3 regions of the Plantactinospora soyae genome follow, and region 2 is predicted to be linked to each of the others. Evidence: riboswitches for the same ligand, from Rfam matches in the RefSeq annotation. Region 2 holds a riboswitch; each other region holds the start of a gene.
The links. A riboswitch is a leader RNA that binds a small molecule or an ion and turns the genes downstream of it on or off. The one in region 2 is predicted to bind cyclic di-AMP.
Positions count from the first base shown of each region.

Region 1: linked by a shared signal. The riboswitch ahead of H4W31_RS19000 (C39 family peptidase) and the one ahead of H4W31_RS00685 (coiled-coil domain-containing protein) in region 2 are both predicted to bind cyclic di-AMP.
Region 3: linked by a shared signal. The riboswitch ahead of H4W31_RS05290 (coiled-coil domain-containing protein) and the one ahead of H4W31_RS00685 (coiled-coil domain-containing protein) in region 2 are both predicted to bind cyclic di-AMP.

Region 1 covers NZ_JADBEB010000001.1:4,239,991-4,249,617, forward strand. Annotated here, with positions in the region: gene H4W31_RS42870 (ATP-binding protein) at 1-2,004, shown strand, start outside; gene H4W31_RS18985 (hypothetical protein) at 2,052-3,374, opposite strand; gene H4W31_RS18990 (SigE family RNA polymerase sigma factor) at 3,371-3,883, opposite strand; gene H4W31_RS18995 (cellulose binding domain-containing protein) at 4,148-5,656, opposite strand; gene H4W31_RS19000 (C39 family peptidase) at 5,842-6,612, opposite strand; cyclic di-AMP (ydaO/yuaA leader) riboswitch at 6,619-6,771, opposite strand; gene msrB (peptide-methionine (R)-S-oxide reductase MsrB) at 7,124-7,582, shown strand; gene H4W31_RS19010 (lectin) at 7,734-9,627, opposite strand, start outside.
Region 2 covers NZ_JADBEB010000001.1:158,445-168,071, forward strand. Annotated here, with positions in the region: gene H4W31_RS00660 (ABC transporter ATP-binding protein) at 1-124, opposite strand, end outside; gene H4W31_RS00665 (ABC transporter permease) at 124-1,062, opposite strand; gene H4W31_RS00670 (ABC transporter permease) at 1,145-2,113, opposite strand; gene H4W31_RS00675 (O-acetyl-ADP-ribose deacetylase) at 2,677-3,180, opposite strand; gene H4W31_RS00680 (cation diffusion facilitator family transporter) at 3,217-4,131, opposite strand; gene H4W31_RS00685 (coiled-coil domain-containing protein) at 4,295-5,311, opposite strand; cyclic di-AMP (ydaO/yuaA leader) riboswitch at 5,315-5,446, opposite strand; partial or broken gene H4W31_RS00690 (SDR family oxidoreductase) at 5,795-6,819, opposite strand; gene H4W31_RS00695 (polysaccharide deacetylase family protein) at 7,091-7,813, shown strand; gene H4W31_RS00700 (glycosyltransferase family 2 protein) at 7,834-8,949, opposite strand; gene H4W31_RS00705 (hypothetical protein) at 9,084-9,617, opposite strand.
Region 3 covers NZ_JADBEB010000001.1:1,179,116-1,188,742, reverse strand. Annotated here, with positions in the region: gene H4W31_RS05300 (beta-phosphoglucomutase family hydrolase) at 1-524, shown strand, start outside; gene H4W31_RS05295 (glycoside hydrolase family 65 protein) at 521-2,893, shown strand; gene H4W31_RS05290 (coiled-coil domain-containing protein) at 2,931-3,956, opposite strand; cyclic di-AMP (ydaO/yuaA leader) riboswitch at 3,960-4,090, opposite strand; gene H4W31_RS05285 (hypothetical protein) at 4,190-4,393, opposite strand; gene H4W31_RS05280 (dienelactone hydrolase family protein) at 4,634-5,299, shown strand; gene H4W31_RS05275 (TIGR04222 domain-containing membrane protein) at 5,339-6,031, shown strand; gene H4W31_RS05270 (FAD:protein FMN transferase) at 6,037-6,831, opposite strand; gene H4W31_RS44130 (FMN-binding protein) at 6,872-7,366, opposite strand; gene H4W31_RS05260 (ferredoxin reductase family protein) at 7,401-8,726, opposite strand; gene H4W31_RS05255 (AfsR/SARP family transcriptional regulator) at 9,537-9,627, shown strand, end outside.

The DNA of each region.
Region 1 (9,627 bases), 4.1 Mb from region 2:
GGCCAACTCTTCGTCGACCTGAGCGGTGCGGCGGCCGATTTCGCCGCGGCGGCGGCCGGCGCCGAGGCAGGCCCCGCCGACTCCGATGGTGCCCGGGGGCACGGGCGGGTCGATCCGGCCGACGCGTTGGCCGCGCTGCTGCGTTCCCTCGGCCTGCCCGACAGCCGCGTCCCGGTGTCGCTGGCCGAGCGCGCCGGCCTGTTCCGCACCCTGACCCGGGACCTCCGCCTGCTGGTGGTGCTGGACAATGCGACCGACGAGGCCCAGGTGCGTCCGCTGCTGCCGGCCGGGCGGCACTGTCTCGTCCTGGTCACCAGCCGGCGACCGTTGACGGGGCTGGCCGGCGCGGTACGGGTGGCGCTCGGGGTACTGGACCCGGCCGAGGGCCGGCAGATGCTCACCTCGATCGTCGGCACCGACCGGGTGGCCGCCGAGCCCACCGCCACCGAACAGCTCGTCCGGCTCTGCGGCCGGCTGCCGCTGGCCATCCGGATCGCCGGCAACCGGCTGGCCACCCGACCACAGTGGACGGTGGCGCATCTCGTCGCGCAGCTGCGGGACCAACGACGCCGACTGACCGTACTGACCGCGGGCGACCTCGGGGTCCGGGCGGCGTTCGAGGTCTCCTACCGCCAACTGGATTCGGGGACGGCGGCGGCGTTCCGGCGGGCCTCACTGATACCCGGCGCAGACTTCGACGCCGCCCTGGTTGCGGCCGCCGCCGGCAGCGACGGGGAATCGGCGGCCCAGGCCGCTGAGGACCTGGTCGACGCCGGACTGCTGCTGTCGCTCGGCGACCGCTACCGGTTCCATGACCTGGTACGGCTCTACGCGTACGAGCGGATGGGTGGTGACGAGACGCCGGAGCAGCGGACCGTGGCGCACGACCGCATGGTCGGCTGGCTGTTGCGCCGGACCGAGCACGCCGGTGCGATGTTCGAACCGGGTGGCGGCAGGTCAGCCGGCGCGCACACCGGATCGACGCGGACGGGCTCGCCGTTCGACGACCATCGGGCGGCGGGAGCCTGGCTGGACCGCGAGTCCGGCAACTGGCCAGCGGCACTGCGCGACGCCGCCCGGCAGGGTCGGCACGCCGACGTCGTACGGGTGGCCCGGGCGTTGCACTGGTACTCCGACGCGACCAGCCACCGCCACTCGTGGGACGAGATCTTCTCGCTCGGGGTGACCGCCGCCCGCGCGCTCGGCAGTGCCCGCGACGAGGCGGTGCTGCTCAACTTCCTCGGCTGGGCGAGGTACTACTGCCGGGAGCGGAACTCCGACGGGCTGGCCGCCCTGGAGCACGCGCTGGAGCTGGCCCGGCGGATCGGGGATCGGCGGGAGGAGGCATGGGCGCTGACGTACTCGGCCTCGATCTTCGTCCGCTCCGGCCGCGCCGGGTACGCCGTCGACTCCTCCCGGCAGGCGGTCGCGCTGTTCCGGCAGGTCGGGTACGAGCTCGGCGAGGCCTGCGCCGCCAACGTGCAGGGTACGGCGCTGGCCGCGCTCGGCCGGTACGCGGAAGCGGCGGATCTGCACCGCGACGTGCTGGAGTTCTACCGCCGGGGAAGCGGGTTGAGCAGCACGGGTGCGCTGATCGCCCAGGCCAGCACGATGATGTGCCTCGGCGCGGACCTGGCCGGCGAGCGGCTGTGGCACGAGGCGGCCGGCGAGTACGCCCGGGCGCGGATGCTGTTCCAGCAGTGTGCCGCGACGTTCGCCGAGGCCGGCGCCGCCTACCGGCACGGGGTGACGCTCCGGGCCCTGGGCGACGTCGAGGCAGCCACCGAACAGTTGCAACAGGCGCTGGCGCTGTTCGTCGGCGTACCCAGTCCGTGGTGGGAGGCCCGGACCCTGCACGTGCTCGCGGCCCTGGCCGGCGCGGACCCGGTCGGAGCGGCCGACGCGCGGCTGCTGCGGCGACGGGCGCTGGACCGGTGCGGCGAACTGGACGCCCCGGAGGCCCACAGCCTGCGGGCGACCCTGCTGCGCGAACTCGCCGAGTAACCTCGGCGACGATGCCGGCCGTCCGGGCAGCAGGGTCTCCGGTCAGCTCATCTGCAACGCCAGAGGACCGCCTGCGGCTCGCCCTTGGCGTCCTCGCTCTGACCCGTGACGGTCCGTCCGTCGTCGCTCATCATCCAGCCGGTGTTGCCCGGCGCGGACTTGTGACTGTGCAACGGTGGCAGCACCAGCGGTCCGGCGTCGGTGAGCAGACCGGCCCGATCGCCGATGAAGCCCACCATCCAGCCCTGCGCGTTGCCGCTCTGCGGCCAGAACGAACTGCGGGGCACCTCGACGAACCGGCCGGTCGGCAGGTGCAGCCGGGCTGCCGTGCTGACCTCCTCACCCTTCCCGCCGTTGCCCGGACCGCCCCGGGTCGCGACCCCGGTCACCCAGCCGTCGCGGATCGACTGCGGCCGGAAGGAGTCGGCGGGAGCGCCGGCCACGAGCGGGGTCGGCAGGCGCTGTGCCGTTCCGTCCGGGCGCCACAGGTACCCGAACTCATGCTGGCCCTCCCGGTCCAACAGGACCCCGAGCACCGTGCCGGCCTCGTCGATGTCCACCGCCTGGCCCCACGAGCCGTCGTCGGGGAGCGGAAGGTCGACTGCCGGAGTCGACGACCCGCGCCAGATCACCGGCTGGTCCCGCTGCGCTTCCCGGTACCCGACGATCTGGTTCGCCTCGTTGATCGCCAGAGCCTGCCCCGACGTCACGCCGGGCAGCTTGCTGACCTTCTTCCCCCGGTACAGGTAGGGGACCGGGCCGTTCGACGTCCAGCCGCTGCCGACGGCCACGCCGGCCGAGGTGACATCCGCCAGCCGCTGGTCGTCGCCGGGCAGGTTCACCCGCGCAGGCGTGCCGTTGTCCCAGATCAGTACCGGATAGGTGCCCCGGCTGCCGCTCGGGTACGACCGGCCGAGGACGAACCTGCCGGTCGGATCCGCGCCGGTGACCAGGCTCTTCGGATCGCCGCCCGGAATGGCCAGCCGGTGCACCGTGCACCGGGTCGGCGGGGTCAGCGCCGACGCGGGCGGTGTCGGTGTCGGGCCGCCGGTCGGCGTCGCCACGCGGCTCGGGTCGATGCTGGCGCTCGGGTCGACGGTGCCGCTCGGATCCGCCGTCGCCGGCGCGCCGGTGCTGCGGTCCGCCGCCGGCCCCGGGGAGATCACCTGCAACGTCATCGGTACGGCGGCGACCGCGGCCACCGCGAGTACGGCCGCGCTGCTCGCCCCCGTCATCCGACGGGTCCGCCTACGGCGCCGCGCCTCGGCCACCGCCCCGACCAGATCGATCCGTCCCGGCCGGTCCGGTTCGGCGTCCAGCCGACGCAGCATCGTGATCATGTCTTCGTCGTCGTTTCGCACGTTCTTCATCGACCCTTCCCGATTTCCGCGTACTCGTGGTCGCCGAGCAGTCGCCGTAGTGCCTTCAGCCCGTGCGAGGTCTGGCTCTTGACCGTCCCGGCCGAGCAGCCGAGGACCTCGGCGACCTCGTTCACCGGCAGGTCGTGCAGGTAACGCAGCACCAGGACGGCCCGCTGCCGGGGCGGAATCCTGGCGAGGGCGTTCCGCAGCACCGTGCGCTCCGCCACGTCCTCGTCGACCGTGGGCCGTACGTCCGGCGTGGTGCCGAACAGCAGCACCCGCCACCACCCCTTGCGCTGGCTGTCCAGGAAGGTCCGCACCACGATCGCCCGTACGTAGGCCTCCAGGTGGGTGGCTCGGGCCGCCTTCGACCAGTTCAGGAAGAGCTTGGTGACGGCCTCCTGCACCACGTCGTCCGCCTGGTCGTCGTTCCCGCACAGCGAGTACGCCAGCCGGCGCAGGCTCGGAAGCCGTGCCGTGACGTACTCGAGGTATTCCGCTTCGGGTTCGTCCCGCATTCGCCAACCTCCGTTGGGATCCCACCTACAGACGGGAACCGCTCCGGATCGGTTGTACGACGGCGCCACCGGATTGGCGAGGGCTGCCGCAGGCCGATCCCGCGCGGCGGTCGGCCGACCGGCCGCAGGGCCCCGGAATTCTCTCGCGTCGGGGGTCGCGGCGCCGATCGGGGCCGAGGACGATCGGGCCCTGCCGCTCGTGGCGGTAGGGCCCGATCCGGGGAGGCCGGTCCGACTCGTGGCGGCGCGGTCCGGGGGAGTCGATCAGCTACAGGCGGCACCGTTCAGGGTGAAGGGCGTGGGCGTGGTCGGTGAGCCGCTGGCGGTGAAGCCCAGGTTGATCGAGCCACCGGCCGGGATCAGCGCGTTGTGCGCCTCGTTGGTGACCGTCACCTTGGCGCCGGTCTGCTGGAACTGTCCGTGCCAGTGACCCTGGACGACCTGGTTGCCGGGGAAGGACCAGCCCAGCGACCAGCCGCTGACGGCCGATCCACTGTTCTGCACCGTGACGCTGGCGGCGAAACCGCCGCTCCAGGAGTCGGTCACCAGATAGGAGACCCGGCAGGTGGTGGACGCGGTGCCGGTCACCGGCACGATGGCGCCGAAGTCGTCCCGGGCGGTGGCGAAGTCCTGGAAGCCGAGGCCCGCGCCGCCGGACCGGGTGACCGTGCCGGCCGCCAACACGGTGCCGTCGGACTGGACCGCGTAGACCGGTCCGCCGCTGTCGCCGCTGCGCGCCGCCTCCTCGCCGTCGAGCTGGGTGGCCTCGACGAGGTCCTCCCGGTCGTCGTAGTGGAAGTCGACCCGGAAGTTGCAGACCGGCCGGGCGAGTTCCCCGGCGGTGGTCGAGCCGGACTGGCAGAGGAACTGACCGGGGAAGACCTCGGTCCAGCCGGTCACCCGGACCCGGGTCTCGTCGTTCGACCCACCGGTGTAGACATCGCCACCGGCCGTGGCCGTCGAGATCAGCATCGTGTCGTGGTCCTGGTTCTTGTGCGTGGCCGGTCCGATCGGCGTACCGGTGCCGTCCCGCCACTCTTCGCCGACCTCGCTGCAGTGCCCGGCGGTGAGCAGGTAGTTGGCCCCGGAACCGGCGTCCCGGACCCCGAAGCCCGAGGTGCAGCCGTAGCTGGCCCAGATCCGGGCTCCGCCGTTCCACGGGGCGGCGTCGTCCTCCCGGGAGCGCGGGACCATCGGCTGCCGCGCCACGACAGTGGTCCGTACGCCGGTGGCCGGCAGCTTCGGGAGCGTGGCGTTCGGCGTACCCGTGACGGCGATCTCCAGGCCGCTACCGTCGGTCCGGAGCTTCACCGCGTGTGCGGCGTCCTTCGGGTTCGCCCGGACCGCCGGGTCGAGCCTGGCGGCGGCCGCCTTCAGCTCGACCTGCGAGTACGTCGCGTCGACCACCTCGACCGGTGCGGTCCGGCGGGCACTTTCCACCGTCGTGGCGACGCTGGCCGGAAGCTGTCCCTTCCACCACAGGGTGACGTGGTCGTCGACCAGGCCGATGCCGGCGTAGCCGGTGGAGTTCCCGGTCTCGATCGCGGTGCGGATGATGCTCGCGGCATCGATCAGGGGGATCTGTGCGGTCATCCGGTCACTGGTGGCGGCCGGCAGCAGGTCGAGCACGGAGGCGCCCGCGTTCGCCACCCGGAGCGGCTGTAGGGGTGCGGTCGAGGCGGCGACCCCGGGTGCGGGGCCGGCCAGGGCGGCGGCGCCGATGAGTCCACCGGCGAGAACGGTGCGAGCGATGGCATTCCATGTTCGCGTCATGCGGCAAAGTCAAGCAACGCCGGCTGGCCGGAGACAGGAGGGAAACCCGGCAGGACTCCTCCTGCCGGGCTTCCTGCCGGGCGTGCGATCCGGGGCGTGGTTCCGGTCAGGCCGCGCCGGGATGGTGCAGTTCTGGTTGGCGGCGCCGGTGCGGTTCCAGGGCCGCGTCCGGACCCCGTTCGCGATCAGGCGACCGTGGAGTAGCCGCGGGTGGCGATCCAGTTGGTCATGTCGATCGTGCTCATCCAGTAGGTGCTGGGGCCGTACATGCCGGAGCCGTCGGCGATCTTGACGGTCCGACCGTTGTCGCCGTAGCCGATGATCGTGACGTAGTGGCCACCCGGGAAGTCGTGCCAGACCCCGTCGGCGTCGGTCGCGCCGCCGATGATGTTGGCCACGACGGCATAGCCGCTGCCGATCGCGTGTACGGCGTCAGCCTGCAACTGATCCATCTGAGCGGGTGTGGCGTCCTCGTCCGAGATCTCCCGCGTCTGGTACACCTGGCTGCCGATGGCGCCGTTGAGCATCCGGGTGGTGTCGAAGGCGGACGCGGTGCCGTGGACCGTGGTGCCCAGCCCGTTGGCGAGATCCTGCTGGCTGACGTCGATGCCGCGTGCGGTCAACGCGTTGTGCACGGCGGCCGGGCCGCAGTAGTAGAAGTTGATCTGGTACTCGAACGAGGTGTCCAGGGTCTTTTCGGCGGGGCCCGCCGGAACGGCGGGTCGGGTGGGCTTTGCGGCCGTGTCCCGGTCGGCCACCGCAGCACCCATGACCAGCGAATCCGAGGTGACGGCCGGGCCGGGAGCGGTGGCCCCCGGCAGCAGGGCGCCGGCCGTGGCGGCCGTCGCCGCGGTCAGCAGCGCCGCCGACAGCAGCGCCATCTTCTGGCCTCGGCGCGGCGCGGTGGGTCCGAACAGGCCGCGAATTCGGTGCACATCGGGACCGGGGAGACGCACGTGCATTTCTCCTTCCGCTGCCGCCTACCGGGTTAGCTGACGGGTTCGGGCGGGAAAGATGCGCCCTTCCGCGGTCGCCTGAAGCGTCCTACGGATTCACCCCAAGGTGTGGAATGGGTCCCCGGCTCGCAACGATCTGCGATTGAGCGGTCCGGCCCGGTGTCATCACGGTTTGATGACTGATGACCGAGCCCGGATATGCGAGGCTACGGTCCGACTTCTCGACCACCAAGCCCCGCATCAGGGATGTGATCGATTGCATTCGCCGTCAGGCGGATAGCAGGCGTCGCCTTCCAGAAGAGACAGCCATTCCGGAACGCGACACCGGGCGCCGAGTGGCATCGCCGGCAGGAATTGGGGGTCGCCGAGGCAGGCAACCGGGAACCGCCGTACGAAATGGGACACGGTTGGTCGATCTGGTCGACGTGTCACCGTTCCTGGCGGTTTCCGGGCGGGCGCCCCGGGTAGGCGGCCTGGCACCGGACGTTATGTCAGCGGAGGAGGAACTACTGTGCCGCGCGAATATCGTAAGGACCCGGACGTCATCTCCCGGTTGTCGCCGGAACAGTATCAGGTCACCCAGGAGAACGGAACGGAGCGAGCCTTCGGCAATGTCTATTGGGACAACAAGGAGCCGGGAATCTACGTCGACGTGGTTTCCGGTGAACCATTGTTCGCCTCTGTCGACAAATATGACAGCGGTACCGGCTGGCCGAGTTTCACCGCCCCGATCGTACCGGAGAACGTGGTCATGATCCGCGACACGAGTCACGGCATGGCGCGTACCGAGGCCCGGTCGGCGCACGGCGACAGTCATCTCGGCCACGTGTTCGACGACGGCCCGGCAGAGCAGGGCGGCCTTCGTTACTGCATGAACTCCGCCGCGCTCCACTTCATCGCATTGGCCGACCTTGAGCGTGAGGGCTACGGCGAGTACCGCAGGCTGTTCGAGTCGGAGACGCCCGACTGAGGCCGCCCTGATCAACTCCGATCGCAGGCGTGGCCCTCGGCGTACCGGTGACGGCGATCTCCGGGCCGCTGCCGTCGGTATGGAGCCAAGAAGGAAGCCCGGCAGGAGTCCTGCCGGGCTTCCTGCCGGGTCGTCCCGGCGGACCCACCGGTCAGGCCGCCGGGACGGTCCACTTCTGGTTGGCGGCGCCGGTGCAGGTCCAGAGCTGGGCCGGCGTGCCGTTGGCCGGGTTGTTGTCCACCACGTCGAGACACTTGCTCGCGCTGGCACTGGTCAGGTCACGGCCCGCCGTGGCGGTCCAGCGCTGGTTGGCGGCCCCGGTGCAGCTCCAGAGCTGGGTCCGGGCCCCGTTCGCCACGGAGTTGTCCCGGACGTCCAGGCACTTGCCGAGAGCTCGGACGGTGCCGTCGGTGCCGAGGGTCCACTGCTGGGCGGCGGAGCCGTTGCAGTCGTAGATCTGGACCGCGGTGCCGTCGAGGCTGCTCGCTCCGGCGACGTCCAGGCACTTCCCGCCGAGGCCGACGATCGTCCCGGTCCGGCCACCGCCGCCCCCGCCACCGGACTGGGTACCCGACCAGGTGAAGGTCGCCGTGGTCCGGGCCGGCAGGGTGTACGTGAACGACTGTCCGCCCCAGACCACCCGAACCGACTGTGCGCCGGTGCCGCCGTTGTGCGCGATCAGCGCCTTGGAGCCGTCCGGGTTGATCCAGGCGACGTTCTGCACCGTGCCGTTGGCGGTCGAGTCGATCCGGTACGCGCCCGGCTTGACGAACTTGGTGAGGTGTCCGGTGGTGTAGTACTCGATGGTGTTGTCGACCTGACCGGCGCGCGCGCCGCCCTCCTGCACCGTGACCAGGCCGGTGCAGACGTCGCAGCCACCGTTGTGCGGGCCCATGCTCTGGTTCAGCGCCAGGCTCCACTTGACGACGCTGCCGCTCCAGTTCCTGGTGTAGTTGACGATGTCGGCCAGATCCTCGTTGTGCTGGTTGCCGATCCAGGTGCCGCCGGAGTGTTCGGTGCTGAACTGCCGTACCGACGGGTACTGGTCGTGCACCTGGGTACCGACGCTCGGGCTGCCGCCGTAGCCGTGCCAGGCGATGCCGCCGAACAGCGGATCGTTGCGCAGCGCGGCGTCCGAGACGATGCCGGCGCCGATCTGGCCCCAGTCGCCGTAGTTCCAGTCGTGGATCATCACCTTGGTGGTGATCCCGGCACCCCGGAAGGCCGGCAGCAGGTGGTTCTTGGTGAACTCCAGCAGCCCGGACGAGTTCCAGCTCATCCCCGGGTAGTTCATCGCGGTCGGGTTGCCGGCCTGGCAGCAGTTCGGCTCGTTCTGCACCGAGACGTAGTTCACCGGGATCCCGGCGGCCTGGTACGACTGGACGTACCTCACGAAGTACTGGGCGTACATCGGGTAGTACTCCGACCTCAGCCAGCCCATCTGGTCCATCCGGCCGTTGTCCTTCATCCACCCCGGCGCGCTCCACGGCACGCCCTTGACCCGCAGGGCCGGGTTGAGCTGTCTGGCCTGCGCGGTCAGCAGCCGGACGTTGGTGTCGTAGCCGTTCGCCCCGAAGTCGCCCAGGTTGCAGCAGGTGTCGTCGAGCGACACGTTGCCGGGCCGGGACAGGTCGGAGGCGCCGATCGGGTTGCGTACGAAGGAGAGCCCGATGCCGTCGGTCGGATGGAACAGCCGACGCATCACCGCGTCCCGGGTCGCCGCGCTGATCGGACCGCCCCGCAGCAGGTACGCGGTGGTGTCGGTGATCGACGCTCCGCCGCCCTCGAACTGCTGGTAGCGGGTGTTCTCGTTGACCGTGACGGTGTGGATCGCCCCCGGACTGGTGGCGGCGAAACTGACCGGCGTCTGCTGTTGCAGGCCACGGGTCACCGTACGGCCGCCGGAGTCGGAGGTACTGGTCAGCCAGACGTTCACCGGCTCGTTGGCCGCGTACGCCGGTGGTGGCGGCCCGGCGATCGCACCACCGGCGGCGGCCAGGCAGAGCGCGAGCAGTCCGGTCGGCACCCGGCGACGGCGCAACGGT
Region 2 (9,627 bases):
TGGCCGAGCCCCGCCGCACCCGTACGGTGAGGTCCTCGACCTCGACCACCGGAGTGGTCCCGGGTGCGGTGGATGCCGGCGGCCCAGTGGGCCGGTCGGCCTGGGTGGGTCCGGAACGGGTCATCAGCGCTCCTCGGTCAGCCGACCGCGGAGTCCGTCCGCGACCAGGTTCAGGGACAGGACGGTGACGAACAGCGCCATGCTGGGCAGGACGACCAGTCGGGGATCGCTGCTGAGGTACGCGTCCCCGGTGGCGATCAGGTTGCCCCAGGTCGGCTCGGGCTCCGGTACGCCGAGTCCGAGATAACTCAACCCGGCCTCGATCATCATCGCGGTGCCGATGGTGAAGAGCGCGAAGCCCAGCAGCGGCGGCAGGACGTTCGGCAGGATGTGGCCGAAGATCACCCGGTACGCGGCGGCGCCGTCGCTGCGGGGTGCGGTGACGAAGTCCCGGTGCCGGACGGTCAGGGTCTGCGACCAGGCCAGCCGACCGAACCGGGAGACCCCGAAGAGGCTGATCGCCAGCGTGGTGTTGGTGAGGCTGGGACCGAGGTAGTCGGCGATCACCAGGGCGAGGATCAGGCCGGGGAAGGCCAGCAGCGTGTCGAAGAGCCGCATCACGAACGTCTCGTAGAGGCCGCCGAAGAAGCCGGCCGTCACCCCCAGCAGGGCGCCCGCGAGCAGACTGATCGCGGTGGCACCGAGCCCGACGATGATCGACACCCGGCCGCCGTGCAGCAGCCGGGACAGCACGTCGTTGCCGAGTTCGTTCGTGCCGAGCGGATGACCGGGTGAGCCCATCGGGGCCATCGCGTTGGCCAGGTCACCGGTGACCGGGGACGGCAGCGACAGCAGGGCCGGCCCGGCGAAGCAGGCCAGCACCACGACGACGAAGACCGCGGCCGGGATGCCCACCGACGGCGCCCGCAGCGCGCGGCCGAGTTGGGCGAGCCGGGCGAGGTGGCGGTCCCGGCCGGGAGCGGAGATCCACGCCTCGTCGGCGTCGGAGACCGCGATCGGCGCGGGGTCCGACACGTCCCTTCGCTGTACGTCGGTACTCATTGCGATCGCCTCTCCCTCGTCTGTCCCGCCGTGCCGCCGCCCGACCCGGTCACCAGCCCCGGGCCGGTACCCCGGAGCCGGTTCATCCGGCCCGGACCCGGCGACGCGCGCCCGGCCGTACCCGTGGATCGAGTCGCATCTGGATCAGTTCGCCGACCAGGTTCGCGACCACCACGCCCACCGCGATCAGCACGATCGCGCCCTGAAGAAGGGTCGCGTCGCGGTTGTTGATGGCGCCGAGCACCAGGCGGCCGATCCCCGGGATCGAGAAGACCTCCTCGACGATCACCACGCCGGAGAGCAGGAACCCGGTGGTGAGCGCGATCAGCGTGATCAGCCCGCCGACCGAGTTCCGAGCCACGTGCAGGACCAGGATCCTGGGTTTGGACAGGCCCTTCATCCGGGCGAGGGTGACGTACTCCTCGCTCTCCAACTGCTCGTAGATCTCGCTGCGCAGCACCCGCATGTACTCGGGGAAGACCGACACCCCGAGCGCGACCGACGGGATGATCATCGCCTTGATGTTGGCGCCCCAGCCCTCGGTGGCGGGGTCCACCCAGCCGATCGAGGAGACCATCCGGAGGCCGGTCGCGAAGACCACGATCAGCATCAGCGCCACCACGAACGCCGGTACCGAGTTGCCGATCAGCCCGAGTACGGTGACGAACCGGTCCGCCCAGCGGAACCGCAGCGAGAGCACGGTGGTCAGCAGCGCCAGGGTGATGCCGACGATCTGTGCGCCGACGAGCAGTTCGACGGTCGGCGGCAGCGCCAGCCGGATCGCCTCGCTGACGCTCTGGTGGGTGATCACCGAGGTGCCGAAGTCGCCCCGTACGGCGGCGCCGAGCCAGTCCAGGTAACGGACGTAGAGCGGATCGTCCAGCCGCAACTGGGCGGTCAGTTCGGCGGCCGCCTCGGGGGTGTAGAAGTCACCGAGGATGGCGTAGACGACGTTGCCCTGCAGGATGTTGACGAGCCCGAATCCGAGCGCCGTCACGCAGAGAACGACGACCAGCATCTGGAGCAGCCGGGCACCGATCACCCGGAGCATCGCGGTGTTCCTTCGTGGGATCGACGACGCCGGCTGATCATCCTGGACTCCCTTGCCCTCTGGGGTCGTCGCGTGCGTGCCCGACCCGTCCGGATCGGCTGGGACGCCAGGTGGGACCGGCTCGCCGCTTAGCCGGACGCTACAATTCGGTTCCGCTCATAGCAACGCCCCCCTCTGTTGGTTCTGCTATGCGGAACATTTCGTGGCCGTTTCGTAACAACATCAAGAACGGACCGGTCGACCCGGCTCGGACATCCGGCCGGCACGTCCCGATCCGGGGCGCGCGAGACCGACAGAACGGCGGAGGACAGCAACCTGCTCCGTCTGTCAGGATGTTGATCGTCTGTGTTCCGCGAACCAGAATGATCGCGTCCGCGTCCGCGTCCGCGTGCGGCGGCGGCACGGGCGGGCGGCGACACGAGCGGCGGCCCGCGAGCGGGCGGCGACACGAGCGGCGGCACGGCCGGACGGCGACACGAGCGGCGACACGGCCGGGGGTCAGCCCCGCGGGCCGTCGCGCGGGTACCCGCGAATCACCGGGCGGGTGTCGACGGCCGGCGGGTTCAGGCCGCGAGCGCGGTGCGCAGCAGGTCCAGGGTTTCGGCGTCGAAGGCGATCAGGCGGATCCGGGACACCTCCGTCGGCGTCGACCGGAGCGTCGTGACCGCGATCCGGGCCGCCTGCTCCGGCGGAAACCCGTACACCCCGGTGGCGATGGCCGGAAAGGCGACGCTGCCGGCACCCAGCTCGTCGGCGACGGCCAGGCAGCGGCGGTAGCAGGAGGCCAGCACCCCGGCCTCGCCGTACCGGCCGCCTTCCCAGACCGGGCCTACGGTGTGGATGACGTGCCGGACCGGCGGATCCAGGTCGAACGCCGGGGTCGCCATCGCCTCACCGGGTGGGCACGGCCCGATCTTCCCACCCGCCTCGGCGAGCCGGCGGCCGGCCGCCCGGTGGATCGCGCCGTCCACCCCGCCACCGCCCAGCAGCGACTCGTTGGCCGCGGTCACGATGGCGTCCACGTTCTCCGTGGTGATGTCGCCGAGTACGACGTCGATCGTGGTCATGTGCCGATGGTGCCAGTCAACCGCCGACGGCGCGCGTCACCACGAGGTTCCATGACAGAGTCGCTCGGCGCTCGGCGGTTCGACCTGGAGGGTGGCGTGTTCGATGCCGAAGTCGTCGTGCAGGTGTCGACGGGCCGCCGCCAGTACCGCCGCCACGTCGGCACCCTCGCCCAGGTTCAGGTGCGCCGAGGCCACCTCCATCCCGGAGGTGAGGGTCCAGACGTGCAGGTCATGCACCTCGGTCACCCCGTCCAGGCCGGCCAGCCGCTCCCGGACCAGGGCGACCTCGACGTGCGCCGGCGCGGCCTGCACCAGTACCCGACCGGCTGCCAGCGCGAGCTTCCAGGTCCGGGGCAGGATGAGCAGACCGACCACGACGGCGACGATCGGGTCCGCGTACCGCCAGCCGGTCGTGGCGATGACCGAGGCGGCGATGATGACGCCGACCGAACCGAGGAGGTCACCCAGCACCTCCAGGTAGGCGCCGCGCAGGTTGATGCTCTCCTTGGCCCCGCTACGCAACAGCAGGAAGGCCACCACGTTCACGGCCAGGCCGCCGACGGCGACGACCAGCATCGGCCCGGCCGCCACCTCGGGCGGATCGTCAAACCGGCGGACCGACTCCACCAGTACGAAGATCGCCACTCCGGAGAGCAGCACCGCGTTCGCCAGCGCGGCGAGCACCTCCAGGCGGTACAGCCCGAAGGTGCGCTGTGGATCGTTCGACGCGCGGCCGGCGGCGATGATCGCCGCGAGTGCCATGCCGATGCCCAGTACGTCGGTGAACATGTGTCCGGCGTCCGAGAGCAGCGCGAGCGAGCCGGTCAGCCAGGCGGCGACGGCCTGCACCACCATATAGACGGCCAACATCCCGAAGGCCAACCAGAGCGGTCGGCGATGCCGCTCCCCCGCCCACGCCTGCGGAGTTGCGTGCGCGTGTCCGGCGCCCATCTGTGGCCCCCTCCCCGGGCCGGCCCCCGCCGTCCCGGGAAACAACGTATGCGGACATCGCTATGTATGCAAGTTGAAAGTGGATGTCACCACGCAACCGCCCCGCCACCCGGAGTGGGTGGCGGGGCGGTTGCGGTTGGTACGGGGTGTTGCGTGCGATCGCTTACAGCATCGACATGTGCACGTGGTCGGTGTGGTCACTCGGACCGCTGTACGACTTCCAGCCGGTGGCCGGGAACCAGATCTCCTTGTACCAGATCACGTAAAGGATGCCCAGCCTGTCGGCGTTGCGGACCAGGAAGGCGGTAAGGTCGTTGCCGTACTTCATCTGATCGTCGTTCGCGGCCCGACTGAAGCCGGAGTTCTTCAACGACCAGTCACAGGCCCGACCCTTGGGATGCTCGAAGGGGCCGCCGTCGCGGTGGCAACCGACGAACCTCTTGAAGCCCGCCCGCCGAACCTCGTTGTACGCGTGCAGGGTCCGGGACGTGACGCATCCGTTGGTGGTCGGATCGTCCCTGTTGCATCCCTCCCCCGGGAAGCCGTCCGCCATCCCCGGCCCCGGCCGGGCGACCGCCGACTTGGCGTCCACGAGGCCCCGGTCGGGGCGCGACCTGCCGCCGACCAGCGAGAGGGCCTTCTCGGCCTCCTGCCGCTGCTTCTTGATGATCTTTTCCTGCGCGGCCTGCTTGGCGACCTCGGCGTCGACCGCCGCCTTGGTCTGGCTGACCTGCTCACGCGCCTGGTTCAGGGCCCGGAGCTTCTGATTGTTGAACAGGTTCAGCTCGTCCAGCGCGGCGGCCCGGTCGACGAACGAGTCGGTCGAGGCGCTGTTCAGCAACATCGACACGGCACTGAGCTTGCCGCTGCGGTACGACTCAGCGGCGATCTTGCTCGCCTCCGGAGCGAGCGCCGCCAGCCTGGCCTCCGCCTTTTTGAGGTCTCCGGCGAGCTGCGACTGCCGCTGCCTGGACTTCTTGACCGCGGCCTGGGCCTCCGCGTACCGCCTACCAGTGGTGGCGAGTACGTCACCGAGGATCGGCGAGTCGACGTCCTCCTTGGGAGCCGCCGGCTTCGGTGAGGCCGGCGCCGCCGACGCTGCCGACGGAACCACGATCAGTGCTGCGGCGGTGAGCAGTGCCAGGGCAGTCGCCAGCGATCGGCGTAGGGGTGCCCTCACATGTATCCCTTCCGTCGGCCGCCGACCGGGTTAGCTGACGGGTTCGGGATGGAAGAGGTCCCTACCGCTCGCGCGGATTCACCCCACGTGCTTGGGTCCCCGGTTCGCCGGGTGGCGATTAGGCGGCGATCAGCGCCGGCACCACGTGGTATCCGGCGACTATGAACGGCAGACAGCATACCTGGTTTCACTTCCAGAATGGCAAGACCCGATTGGCGACAAAAGCGTTGTCAGTCAACAACTATCAGTAATCATGGCGTGGCAGATCCATCGAAGAACATCCTTTGAGTCGCCGTTATCGACATACTGCTGTCGGCTATTTACCTAGCGCATGGACGGCAACCCGCCGACCGCTCCGAGAGATGTCCTATTTGACCGGTCGACGATTACCGACCACCTGCGACAAACCGCAGGTCAGAGCGGTTTGAGGCGGCAGGTCGACGGATCCACGGCCGGAGGTCGGCGACCGGGCGGCGACCGCGACTACCGCCGCCGCAGCGCCGCGGCGCCGAGCACCGCGCCGACGGTCGCGGCGGCGACCAGCCCGGCGGCGAGCAGACCCCGGTGCTGCGACAACCACAGTTGTGGACTGCGCGCCCCGGACCGCCGGTCGAACGAGCCGTGCGCTCCCGGGTCCACCCCACCGCCGTCGTCCAGCGGGTGCCACAGGTTGCTCGGCCGGTCTGGATCGGCCGGCTGGTCGGTCTGCTGCCCCGAGTAGCCCGAGCGGGCCAGATAGCGATCGAGCAGGCCGGGTACGCACCGGTTGGCCAGGATGGTGCCGACGGTGGAGGCACCCACCCAGTACTCCCGGCGCTGCGGTCTGTCGGCCGCGTAGACGATGGCCTGGGCGGCGACCTCGGGCTGGTAGATCGGTGGCACCGGCTGGGGCCGGTTACGCAGCCGGGACAGCACCCAGTCGAACTGCGGGGTGTTCACCGCCGGTAGGTGCACCATGGTCACGCGCACCGGACTGCGATCGTGCAGAAGTTCACAGCGTAGCGACTCGGTGAAGCCGACGATCGCGTGTTTAGCGCCACAATAGGCGGACTGTAGCGGAATCGACCGGTACGCCAGTGCGGATCCCACCTGCACGATGGTGCCGGACCCCGGGGCACCATCCGCCGGAGCGCGGCCTGGGTGCCGTACACGTAACCGAGATAGCAGACCTCCGTCACCCGGCGGAACTCCTCCGGACCGATCTCCGAAAACGGCGCGAACACCGACGCGAAAGCGTCGTTCACCCAGAGATCGATCGGTCCGAGTTCACTCGTCGCCCGGTCGGCCGCCGCCTCCACCTGGGAATGGTCCGACACGTCGGTCTCGATCGGCAGCGCGACGCCCCCGTTGGCCCGTACGTCCTCGGCGGCGGCACGCAGCCCCGTTCCGCCCCGGGCCAGCAGGGCAAGTCGCATTCCCCGTCGGGCCAGCAGACGTGCCGTGGCCCGGCCCACTCCCGCGCTCGCTCCGGTGATCACCGCCACCCCCGGCGCAGGTCGGGCACGCATCCGTCGTCTCCTCTGTCCATCCTGGCCGCCGGACCCCTCGCCGCCGGGGACCAGCTCGCGCCACACCGGGCCCCGGCCCCGCCCCGGGCCCCACCAGCGCCACTGCCGGCACGCTGGCCTGCCCGGCTACCCGGGATCCGGCCCGCCAAACGTCGGGCGTCCGGTGCCAGCCGTGCGGATCGGGAAACGAACCCCCCACCTGCCCACTCCACCCGTCCGGGTGAGGGTGAAGGCGGCTGTCGCGGGTACCCGGCCGGCGATGGTGAGGCGGGTGGAGGAACGAGTGCGGGCACGCGCGGTACCGGCGACAACGGTCGGTGCCGCGCTGGCCGCCCAGGCCGTACCGGCTCTGACCGTGCTGCCCGGCGTACGACTCCGGTTCTTTCCCCGGCTCAGCGGCCGGGGCGCCCCGGGCCACGTCGCGCTGACCTTCGACGACGGCCCCGACCCGGCCTCGACCCCGCTCTTCCTCGAGGCACTGGCCGCGCACGGTACCCGCGCGACGTTCTTCCTGCTCGGCTCCATGCTCGCCCGGGCCCCGGAACTCGGCCTGGACCTCGCCGCCGCCGGCCACGAGGTGGCGGTGCACGGCTGGGCACACCAGAATCTGCTCCTGCGCGGTCCGCACGCGACCTACCGCGACCTGGCCCGGACCCGCGAGCTGATCGGGGCGGTGACCGGCCGGACCCCCCGGTTCTTCCGGCCACCGTACGGCGTGTTCAGCACCGCGGCGCTGATGGCCGCCCGCCGGCTGGACCTGACGCCGGTGCTCTGGACCTGCTGGGGTCGGGACTGGACCCGTACGGCGACCCGCTCGTCCGTGCTCGACACGCTGCGGGGCGGCCTGACCGGGGGCGGGACGGTGCTGCTGCACGACTCCGACTGCACCTCCGCGCCCGGCGCCTGGCGGGCCAGCCTCGCCGCCCTGCCCCACCTGTTGGAGGAGTGCCTGAGCCGGGGCTGGCGGGTCGGGCCGCTCGGCGAGCACCGCTGAACGGCCCGGCCGAATAGGCCTCAGCCCACCCGGTCGGTCAACTCCCCGGGCGACGCCTCGGCCCGGCTGCCGGGCACGGTTGCCGGAGCCGGACCGGCACCGGCCGGAACGGGTTCGCTGCTCGGCTGCCTGATCCGCGCGACCATGCCGATGTGCGCCCGCCGGGCGACCCGGAGCGCGGCGAACAGGCTGTAGCCCCCGTGACCGACGATCCGGTGCTTGAGCCCGAGCGCTCCGCCGGGCGGCCGGTAACCGCCGGCCGGCAGGTGTGCGCGGTATCGGGCCACGATCTCGGCGAAGAACTCCCGGCGCCGGTCCGGCGGCACCCGACGGGGATGGCCGAGAACCTGGAGCAGGTGCCAGATCATCCGCTGGAAGATCAGGTGACGCAGTTCGGCCGGTACCGTCGGATCGGCGGCCAGCCGCGCCAGGACCCGGTCCCAGTGGGCGAAGACCTCGAAGTGGCGCTCGCTGACCGTCGAGGTGATCGCCCCACCGGGCCGCTGCCGGTACGCGTAACAGCAGCGGTCCAGCAGGCTGATCCGTCCGGCGGCGAGCATCAACGGAAAGGTGAACGAGACGTCCTCGTACCAGCCGGAGCCGAAGGTCAGGCCCGCTTCGAGGAGGAACTGTCGCCGGATCACCTTGTTGCAGGTGATATGCAGTACCGACAGCAGGGTCGGGCGCTCCCGCAGTGTGAAGGTCTCCGGGGCACCTCGCCCGGCACCGGCCTGGGACAACGGGTGGTGCCGCACCCCACCGTTCGGATAGTGCCGGGTGTACGCGGTGACCAGCAGATCCGGCGCGGTCCGGGCCAACCGGTCGGCGACCGCCGGCAGCGCGCCGTCGGGCAGCCAGTCGTCGCTGTCCACGAACCAGACGTACTTCCCGGTGGCCTGGGCGAGGCCGGCGTTGCGGGCCGCACCCAGCCCCTGGTTGCGCTCCAGGCTGACCAGCACGATCCGGGGGTCCCGGGCGGCGTACCGGGCGAGGATCCGGGCGCAGCCGTCGGTCGAGGCGTCGTCCACCGCGACCAGTTCGATGTCGCGCAGGGACTGGCCGAGGATCGAGTCGAGGCAGTCGGCCAGGTACTTCTCCACCTGGTAGACCGGAACTATCACGCTGAGCAGGGTCACCGTCGGCAACCTCCAGAGGAGGGGCGGAGACCGAATAGTAGCGTCGGGTAATCGGGCGCCAGGCGCTCAGTAACTATCGAGTGACCAAATTGTGATTTATCGCTTCGATCAACACCTGTCCCGGATCGTCGGCCTCACAGCCCGGCGACCCAATTCCACAGGTCCACGACCCACTCCGTCTGGCGCAGGTAGGCCACCCCGACGCCGACCAGGAACACGGCGGTCACCAGGTGGGCGCCCCGGGCCGTACGCCGGATCCGGCCGAGCTGCCGCTCCCAGATCACCCGCCCGACCAGCCGGGCCAGCGCGAAGAGACCAACCGCCACGAAGAGGGTCAGCACGAAGGTGACGACCGGACTGGTCAGGTCGCCACGCGCGGAGATGGCCCAGATCCCCCAGCAGACGAAGGCGAACAGGCCGCCGATCATGCTCCAGTGCATCCCCCGACGAAGCTGCCGCCAGTGGTAACCCGGGGGCAGCTGGTGCGGCTCCTCCTCCACCGCTGGCCACCCCGTGCCGGTCGGCTCGTGCGGCGTGACCGGCATCGACTCGGTACGCGGCTTCGGTGCGCCCACCGGCGCGACCCCGCGCCGGAAGCCCTCCGGACGGAAGCCCTCCGGCGGCATCTCGACGGTCCGTTCGGCCCACGGCTGCGTCTGCTCTGGCATCTGGTCCTCC
Region 3 (9,627 bases), 1.0 Mb from region 2:
TCCTGCCCGAGGGGCAACCCGACGACCCGCCGACCGCCGAGACGGTCCACGGGGTGGGCAACCGGAAGAACGTGCTGCTGCTCCAGGTGATCCGGCGGGACGGCGTGCAGGCGTACCAGGGATCGGTGGACTACCTGCACGCGGCGGCGGCGGCCGGACTGCGCCGGGCGGTCGTCTCGGCCAGCGCCAACGCCGGTGACGTGATCGCGGCGGCCGGGTTCGCGCCGATGGTGGAGGTCCGGGTGGACGGTGTGGTGGCCCGGGAACGGTCGTTGCGCGGCAAGCCCCACCCGGACACCTTCCTGGCCGCCGCCGAACAACTCGGGGTACGCCCCGAGCAGGCGGCGGTGTTCGAGGACGCGCTGGCCGGGGTCGAGGCGGGTCGGGCCGGGAAGTTCGGCTTCGTGGTCGGGGTGGACCGGGTCGGCCAGGCCGACGCGCTGCGCGAACACGGGGCCGACGTGGTGGTCCAGGACCTGTCCGAGCTGCTGCCCGGGCCACGGACCGAAGGCGGAAACAGATGATCCGGGAACGGGCGTATCCGGTCGAGCCGTGGCACGTCCGGGAGACCCGGCTCGACCTGGACGTGCTGGCCCAGTCCGAGTCGGTGTTCGCACTCTCCAACGGACACATCGGGCTGCGCGGCAACCTGGACGAGGGCGAGCCGCACGGCCTGCCCGGGACCTACCTGAACTCCTTCTACGAGCTGCGCCCGCTGCCGTACGCCGAGGCCGGGTACGGCTTCCCCGAGTCCGGTCAGACGCTGGTCAACGTCACCAACGGCAAGCCGATCCGGCTGCTCGTCGACGACGAACCGTTCGACGTCCGGTACGGCGAACTGCTGCACCACGAGCGGGTGCTCGACCTGCGGGCCGGCACCCTGCAACGGTCGGTCGAGTGGCGCTCGCCGGCCGGTCGTACGGTGCGGATCTGCAGCACCCGGCTGGTGTCGTTCACCCAGCGCTCGATAGCGGCGATCGAGTACCGGGTGGAGCCGGTCGACGGTCCGATGCGGCTGATCGTGCAGTCGGAACTGGTCGCCAACGAGCAACTGCCGACGCAGAGCCGCGATCCCCGGGTGGCGGCGGTACTGGAGTCGCCGTTGCAGGCCGAGGAACGCCTGGTGAACAGCGACGGTGCCCTGCTGGTCCACCGCACCAAGGCGAGCGGGCTGCGGCTGGCCGTCTCGATGAGCCACGAGGTGCACGGGCCGGAGCGCAAGGTGGTGGGCAACGAGGCGTACGAGGACTGGGCCCGGACCACCGTCACCTGCGTACTCAAGCCGGGCGAGCGGCTGCGGGTGGTCAAGTACGTCGCGTACGGCTGGTCGAGCCGGCGGTCCCGGCCGGGGCTGCGCGATCAGGTCGCCGCGGCGCTGGCCGGCGCCCGGTTCTCCGGCTGGGACGGGCTCTGCGCCGAGCAACGCGGCTACCTCGACACCTTCTGGAACGACTCCGACGTGCAGGTGGAGGGCGACCCGGAGGTGCAGCAGGCGGTCCGGTTCGGGCTCTTCCACGTGCTCCAGGCCGGCGCCCGGGCTGAGCTGCGACCGATCGCCGCCAAGGGCCTGACCGGACCGGGCTACGACGGCCACGCGTTCTGGGACACCGAGACCTTCGTGCTGCCGGTGCTGACGTACACCCTGCCGTCGGCGGTCGCCTCGGCGCTGCGCTGGCGGCACTCCACGCTGCACCTGGCCCAGGAGCGGGCCCGGACGCTCGGGCTACAGGGCGCCGCCTTCCCCTGGCGGACCATCCGGGGCCAGGAGACCTCCGCGTACTGGCCGGCCGGCACGGCGGGTTTCCACATCGCGGCCGACATCGCCGACGCGGTACGCCGGTACGTGCAGGCCACCGGGGACGAGCAGTTCGAGCGGGAGGCCGGGCTCGAACTGCTGGTGGAGACCGCCCGGCTCTGGCGCTCGCTCGGCCACCACGACCGGCACGGCAAGTTCCACCTGGACGGGGTGACCGGTCCGGACGAGTACACCGCCGTGAAGAACGACAACGTCTACACCAACCTGATGGCCCAGCGGAACCTGCTGGCCGCCGCCGAGGCCGTCGCCCGGCACGCCGAGCAGGCGTACCGGTTGGGCGTCGACGACGAGGAGACCGCCGCCTGGCGGGACGCCGCGAACGACATGCACGTCCCGTACGACCCGGAGCTCGGGGTGCATCCGCAGGTGGAGGGGTTCACCCGGTTCCAGGAGTGGGACTTCGCCGGTACGCCACCGGAGCAGTACCCGTTGCTGCTCAACTACCCGTACTTCGACCTGTACCGGAAACAGGTGATCAAGCAGGCCGACCTGGTGTTGGCGATGCACTGGCGCGGGGACGCGTTCACCGACGAGGAGAAGGCGGCGAACTTCGCCTACTACGAGCGGCGTACGGTCCGCGACTCGTCGCTGTCGGCGTGCACCCAGGCGGTGCTGGCGGCCGAGGTCGGGCACCTGGAGCTGGCGCACGACTATCTGGGCGAGGCGGCCCTGATGGACCTGCACGACCTGAACCAGAACACCCGGGACGGCGTACACGTCGCCTCGCTGGCCGGCGCCTGGATCGCCCTGGTGGCCGGGTTCGGCGGGCTGCGGGACCACACCGAAACCCTCTCCTTCACCCCTCGACTGCCGAGCCGGATCGACCGGTTGGAGTTCTCGCTCCGCTGGCGTGGCGTGCACCTGCGGGTGGACGTGCGGTCGGACGCGGCGACGTACGTGCTGCGGGACGGTGACCCCGACGACGTCATGGAGCTGCTGCACCACGGTGAGCTGCTGCGGGTCACCTGCGACAATCCGGTGACCCGGCCGGTGCCGCCGATCGAATCGTCCGGACCACAACCGGCGCAGCCGGCCGGTCGGGCACCCGTGCGGCGGACCCCGGAGCGCGAGCCGTAGGCCGACCGGCCGGACCGCCGGCCAGGGCGAGAACGCCCTAGAGCAGCGACAGGTGTACGTGGTTCGTGTGGTCGCTGGACGCGTCGCCGTGCGCACCGCCGTACGACTTCCAACCGGTCGTCGGCAGCCAGATCTGCCGGTACCAGATGACGTAGAGCACGCCCAGCCGGTCGGCGTTGCGGACGAAGAAGGCGGCGAGGTTGTTGCCGTACGTCCGGTCGGGTCCCTTGGCGTTCCCGCCGAACCCGCCGGCCTGGGCGGAGAAGTCGCAGGCCCGACCCTTGGGGTGCTCGTACGGCCCACCAGAGCGGTAGCACGAGGTGAACCGGGTGAAGCCGGCTCGGCGGGCCTCGTTGAACGCGTGCAGCGTCCGTGGGCTGACGCAGCCCGGGGTGGTCGGATCGGGCCGGTTGCAGGACTGCGGCGGCCAGGAGCCGTCTCCGTTGCGCGGCGCCGACCGGGCGACCGGTGAGCTGGCGACGACGAAGCCGCCGGTCGAGGCGCCGCCGACCAGGGCCAGCGCCCGCTCGGCCGCCTGCTTCTGCCGGAGCATGATGGTGAGCTGCTTGCGTTCCTCGACGACCTCGGCGTCGAGCGCCAGTTTCGCCCGGGCGGCCCGGTCCCGGGCCTGGCCCAGCCGGCGCAGCGTGTCGTTGTCCCGCCGGGCGACGGTCTCCAGCCCCCGGGCGCGCTCCAGGAACTCGTCGGCCGATCCGGCGTGCAGCAGCGCCAGCACCGGGCCGATCCGACCGGTCTGGTACGCGTTGCGGGCGACCAGCTCGATCTGCGGCCGCAGTTCGGCTATCCGGGTCTCGACGCGGACGAGTTCGGCGGCCAGCTTCGCCTGCCGGGCCTTGGCGTTGGCCAGTGCGTTACTGGCCTGCACGTAGCCCCGTCCGGTGGACCCGAGCACGTCGCGGAGCAGCGGGGTGCCGCCCTCGTCACCGAGGGCGGCGGGGTCCAGGGCCGCCGCGCCGGGTCGGCCTCCCGGTCCGGCGAGCGCACCGACCACCGCGAGCAGTGCCAGGACCAGCGGTAACCGCCGACGTCTGGATCCCGTCATGCATGTCCCTCCGTCGGCCGCCTACCGAGTTAGCTGACGGGTTCGGGACGGAACAAGTCCCTACCGCGGTCGCGGACTCACCCCACCTACCTGGGTCCCCGGCTCACCCGAGGGTGATTCGGCGGCGGTCGCGCCGGCACGGAGGGGACGCCACCGGGCGAAACCGGGGTCAGCCTACCGGACTAACCACCCCATTGCGGTGGAAGTCGCGCCGATCGGGTTGGAAATTCCAGCTAACGGTCGCGCGGGTCCTCGGTGTACCGGTCGCCGCTGGAGGGCAGTCCGGTCGAGTCGCGCGGCGGCATCCGGCGCGGGTCGTCGATCGTCCTCGCCTTGGCCGCCTCGTCCGTCCACTCGCTCAGATCGGGCGTCCGCTCCCCGACCTCAGTGGCGCTGGTCTGGGAAGACTTCGACTTGCCGGATTTCTGGCGGCCCATAACATCCCTCACCTTCGTCTGCCGGCTGGCACATCGTCCATCCGGTGGCTGGTCGGGCGTAGTAGCGGCCTTCCCCGGGTCCATCCCGGCAAACCCGACGGCCGGCGGCCCCGGCGCGGGCCGAGCACGGCACGTCGCGGGGTTGACCCCGCCGCCGCAGGGTAGGCCGACACCGGAGGCCGGTCCCGGCGTACCGCCGCAGGGAGCGTCCGGCCCGCGACAGGCAGGGGAGGCAGCCGGATGGACACCCGGACGACCGAGACCACGATCCCGACCGGGGGCGTCGAGCTGACCGGTGACCTGGTTGTCCCGGCCGGCGCGCGCGGGATCGTACTGTTCGCGCACGGCAGCGGAAGCTCCCGGCACAGCCCCCGCAACCGGCTGGTCGCCGACGCGCTGGGCCGGGCGTCCCTGGCCACCCTGCTGGTGGACCTGCTGACCCGGGACGAGGAGGCGGTCGACGACCGGACCGGCGAGCTGCGGTTTGACATCGGCCTGCTCACCGGCCGGCTCGTGGGCATCGTCGACTGGTTGGGCAGCGGCGCCCCGGCCGGGCCGCTGCCGATCGGACTCTTCGGTGCCAGTACCGGCGCCGCCGCCGCGCTGGCCGCCGCCGCGTCCCGACCGGATCAGGTGCACGCGGTCGTCTCCCGGGGCGGACGCCCGGACCTGGCCGGTCCGGACCTGACCCGGGTACGGGCCAGCACACTGCTGCTGGTCGGCGGGCTCGACGACGAGGTGCTCCGACTCAACGAGCAGGCGCTCGCCGCGCTGGACAGCCCCGCGGAGCTGCGGGTCGTACCCGGTGCCACCCATCTGTTCGCCGAGGCCGGCACCCTGGAACAGGTGGCCCGGGAGGCGGCGGAGTGGTTCGGCGCCCACCTGCCCGGCGGTCCGGCGAGGTAGCCGACAAACCAGGTGCGCGGGGGTTCCATACTGGAAGGTATGACGGATCCATCGGACGCCAGCACGACGGACCTCGGCTACCTGAGCGGTGGCGCGTGGGCCGCCGTCCGGACCGCGCTGGTCAAGCTGCACGTCCGGGGTCTGGTGGTGGCCGACCGCCCCGGTGGGCTCCGGCGGACCGGCGTCCTGCCGGCCGGCGTCGAGCCGCTGGAACGTGCGCTGTTCGGCGCGCTCTACGGCTCGATGGCACCGCGCGAGGTGGCCAACCAGCACCGGGTCCGGCGGGCCCTGGCCGAGCAGCGCGAGGGCCTGATCGGGCTCGGCCTGCTCCGCCCGGCCTGGCACCGGTTCCTGCTGCCGGCGATGCTGGTGCTGGTGCCGCCGATGCTGGTCACCCGGCTGGTCGCCGGTGACCTGGTCGGCGTCGGCACCGGACTGGTCATGGTGCTGGCGTTCGGTGGAATCGCCAGCTGGTTCCTGCCCCGCCGGACCGTGAGCGGTGCCCGGCTGCTCCGCGCCGCCCACCGCCAGCATCCGTTTCCCACCGGCGAGCGGACGCTGGAACCGGGGCTGGCGGCGGCGCTGTACGGCACCGAGGGGTTGCTGACCACGGTGCCGCAGTTCGCCCGGGAGGGCGGCCTGCTCGGCGGCGGTCGCTGGTCACGCTTCCTCGGCGACCCGCGGCTGGACGGCTCCCCATTGGCGGCCGACGGCGTCACCGGCCACGCCTGAGGGCGCTACCCGATCCTCGGTACGGGCTGGTCCGCCAGGTCGGACCGGCCCGGCAGCGGTGCCGGTCCCGCCGGTTCGCCCGGCAGCACCGGAAAGCCGTCCGAGCGGTAACTCAGCTCGTCGGAGGTGACGATGCCGACCTCGTAGCCGGGCAGTTCGGCCAGCCAACGCAGCCCCGACCGCCCCATCGCCACCCCGGCGGTGGCGTACGCGTCGGCCCGGCCGAGATCCTTGCCGACCACGGTCACCGAGGTCAGCCCGGTGGCCGGCTCGCCCCGGTACGGGTCGATGACGTGGAATCCCCGCTCGTAGGTGCCGGAGGTCGCGATCGCGAAGTCGGTGCTGCCCAGCACCCAGCAGACCTTGTCCGGCTGCCACGGGTGCCGGACCCCGATCCGCCACGGCTCACCGGGACGGGGGCCGCCATGGGCCCGGATGTCCCCACCAGCGTTGATCCAGTGCGAGCGACAGCCGGCGGCGAGCAGCCGGTCCGAGGCCACCTGCACCGACCAGCCCTTCACGAAACCGGACGGATCGAACCGCCCGGTCGCGTACGCGTCGAAGTAGCCGTCGGTGTCCCGCCACAGGTCCGCACAGGCCTCGACGACCAGCCGCAGGTCGGCGGAGCCGTCCGCGAGGGCGAGTTCACCCCGGTCGAACCGGTTGACCTCGCTGTCCTCCTTGTAGGTGCTGAACCGCTGGTCCACCTCGCGGAACCAGTCGAAGGTCTGCTCGGCCAACTCCTCCAGCCGGCGTGCCGGAAGTGGGTCGGTGAGCTGCACACTGATCGGCGTACCCATGATCTGCTCGACCCGGCGCAGCCCTGCGGCACCCATCGGCTCAGGCCTTCGCCTTGTCGAGCGCCGACTGCAACGACGCCTTGTACGCGGCACTGGTCAGGCTGGCCCCGGAGACCGTGGTTATCTTGGCGGCGCTCTGCGCGGCGAGCACCTGCTGGCGCAGCTTCGGAATCGCGTTCTCGTTGATCCCGGCGCTGGTCGGGTCCTCGTCCGGGTAGCTGGCGTCGACGTCCGACACCTTGCCGGCCTTGACGGTGATGGTGACCTTGATGGTGCCGTAGTCGTACTTGGCGTTGGCTCCGGCGAAGGTGCCGTCGACCAGTCCACTCGCCGGCGGCTTCTTCGCGGGCGGCGGGGTGGTCTTCTTGCCGGCCGGGGCCTTGGCGGTCGCCGTGGGGGTGGCGGCGGTCTCGTCGGCGGTCTCCTCCAGCGCGACCTGGGTGTCGGCACCTGAGGTCGGGGTGCCGAGCTTGGCACCGATCAGCAGGACGGTGCCGATGGCGGTACCGAGTACGGCGAACGCGGCGCGACGCACGGGATCTACCTCCGTAGGGGGTGGGGCGGAAGGATCAGAATTCGAACGGGTCGAGATGCATCTGTCGACGCGGGACCCGGAGCTTGCGCATGGTACGCATCGACACGTCCACCAGGCCGGGAGGTCCACAGAGGTAGATGTCCCGCCGACGTACGTCCGGGACGAGTTCCCGCATGCCCTTGGCGGTGAAGAGGTGCCGGGGTGCCGGGTCCTCCCGGGAACCGATGACGTACCAGACCTGGGCGTTGCGGGCCCGGGCCAGCCAGTCCAGCTCGTCCCGGAACAGCAGCTCGTCCTCGCTGCGGGACCGGTAGATCACCACGGTGTGCTCGGGCAGGTCCTCCAGCAGGGCCCGGATCGGCGCGATGCCACTGCCACCGGCGATGAGCAGGGCCCTGGGCCGGATCGCACGGTCGGCGGTGAACACCCCGGACGGCCCCTCGGCGAAGATCCGGGTGCCGGGCTCCAGGTACTGGAGGGACTCGGTGTGGTCGCCGACCACCTTGACGGTCAACCGCAGCCACTGCTCGTTCGGGGCCGCCGAGAGCGAGAACGGGTGCGCCTGCCACCAGCCGCCCTTGGTCAGGAACCGCCAGCGGAAGTACTGCCCCGCCCGGGCGTCGAGCTCGTCGAGCCGATTTCCGGAGATGTAGATCGACACCATGTCCGGTGCCTCCGGGACGACGTCCTCGACCCGCAGCCGGTGCCGCATGTTGAAGGCGATCGGCGAGATGATCCGTCCCCAGAGGACGCACCCGATGACGAAGAAGTACAGGCCGGCCCAGAAGTACCGGCCGAAGCCGGGCTTGGACAGCTCCTGCCCGGCGGCGAACTGGTGGCCGTAGCCGAACAGCAGCACGAGGTAGGTGCTCAGGTGCAGGTAGTACCAGAGCTCGTAGTTCATCATCCGGCGGATCGCCCGGATGGCGAGCAGCGCGATCCCGATCAGGATGCCGGTGGCCAACGTCGCGCTGAGCATGTCCTCGTACGTGTTCAGCAGCCGCCAGGTGCCGGCCACCACCGGCTCGTTGGTGAGCTTGCTGTAGCCGACGGCGATCAGTCCGGCGTGGGCGAGGATGGCCAGGAGCAGGAAGGCGCCGAGTTCCCGGTGCCAGATGAGCAGCGAGTGCGCCCCGATCCAGCGTTCCAGCCAGCGTACCCGGCTCATCAGCAGCACCTGGGCGAGCAGCAGGAAGCCGCCGACCATGCCGGTGAGCCGGCCACCGGCGATCAGGATGTCGGCGGTGGTTCTGATCGACTCGGACGGCGTGTTCAGCCACCACAGCTCGACACTGGTGGCCAGCGCCGACCAGAAGACGATGTGGAAGAAGAGCCGACCACTGCGGTCGTACGGCTCCACCTCCGCGGTCTCCCGGTGGCGGGCATCCAGGCCACCGCCGGGCCCGGGACGGTGGTCCGGGGCGTCCTGGGCGTACGAACGCGGCTCGCGGCTCCGCTCCGTCGTCGACCACCCGCCACCCGGGCGGGGTGGTTCGGGCGATGGGTACGGCTCGAATTCGGGGTCGCGGCTCCGTCCCCCCGCCGGCCGGTCGTAGGGATCTTCGGACGACACCTTTGGCAGCAGACCCGTCACCCACTCGGTGAGCGGCTCCGCCGTATCGACATCCCGACGACGAGTCACGGACAAGGTGTACAGGTTTACCGCGCGGGATACCAGTCTGAGCGGCCCGCTTAGCCGAGTCTTAAGAATCGCTTCGTAGACGGCTAAGGAACCCGGGCCAAAACGGCGGGAAAATCCGGGGCGCGATCGTGGTCAGATCCGGGCCGCAGCCGTTGCCAGATCCGGGCCGGAACCGTTGAGGGATCCGGGCTGCGGCGGCTGCGGAGAGTGGGGCCGCGCGGTGCCGCCCGGGCCTGCGCCCGGTCGGTCACCACGCCCCCCGTTGACCTGGCGGCCCGCCCCCCGACGGGCCGCCCAACCCAACCGGCCGGGGCCGCCGCGAGGGCGGTCCCGCCTCCCCGTTGTTCGGTTCCGCCCCCGTCGGCCGACCCGTCCCCCGTGTGGGCCTCTAGCAGCTTGGGCAGGCCCGCCACACAGTCACCACACGGGTACGCCAGCCGCCCGGCTCCGACGGGTCGGATCCCTGTTCGGGCCCGTAGTACGGTTCCATGTCCGTGATTTGCCGACGGCGGTGCGGGGAGACGGCGAGTGAAGTTCGGGGTTCTCGGACCACTGCGGGTCTGCGCGGACACCGGCGCCGAACTGGTGTTGCGCAGTCGGCACCAGCGGACGGTGCTCG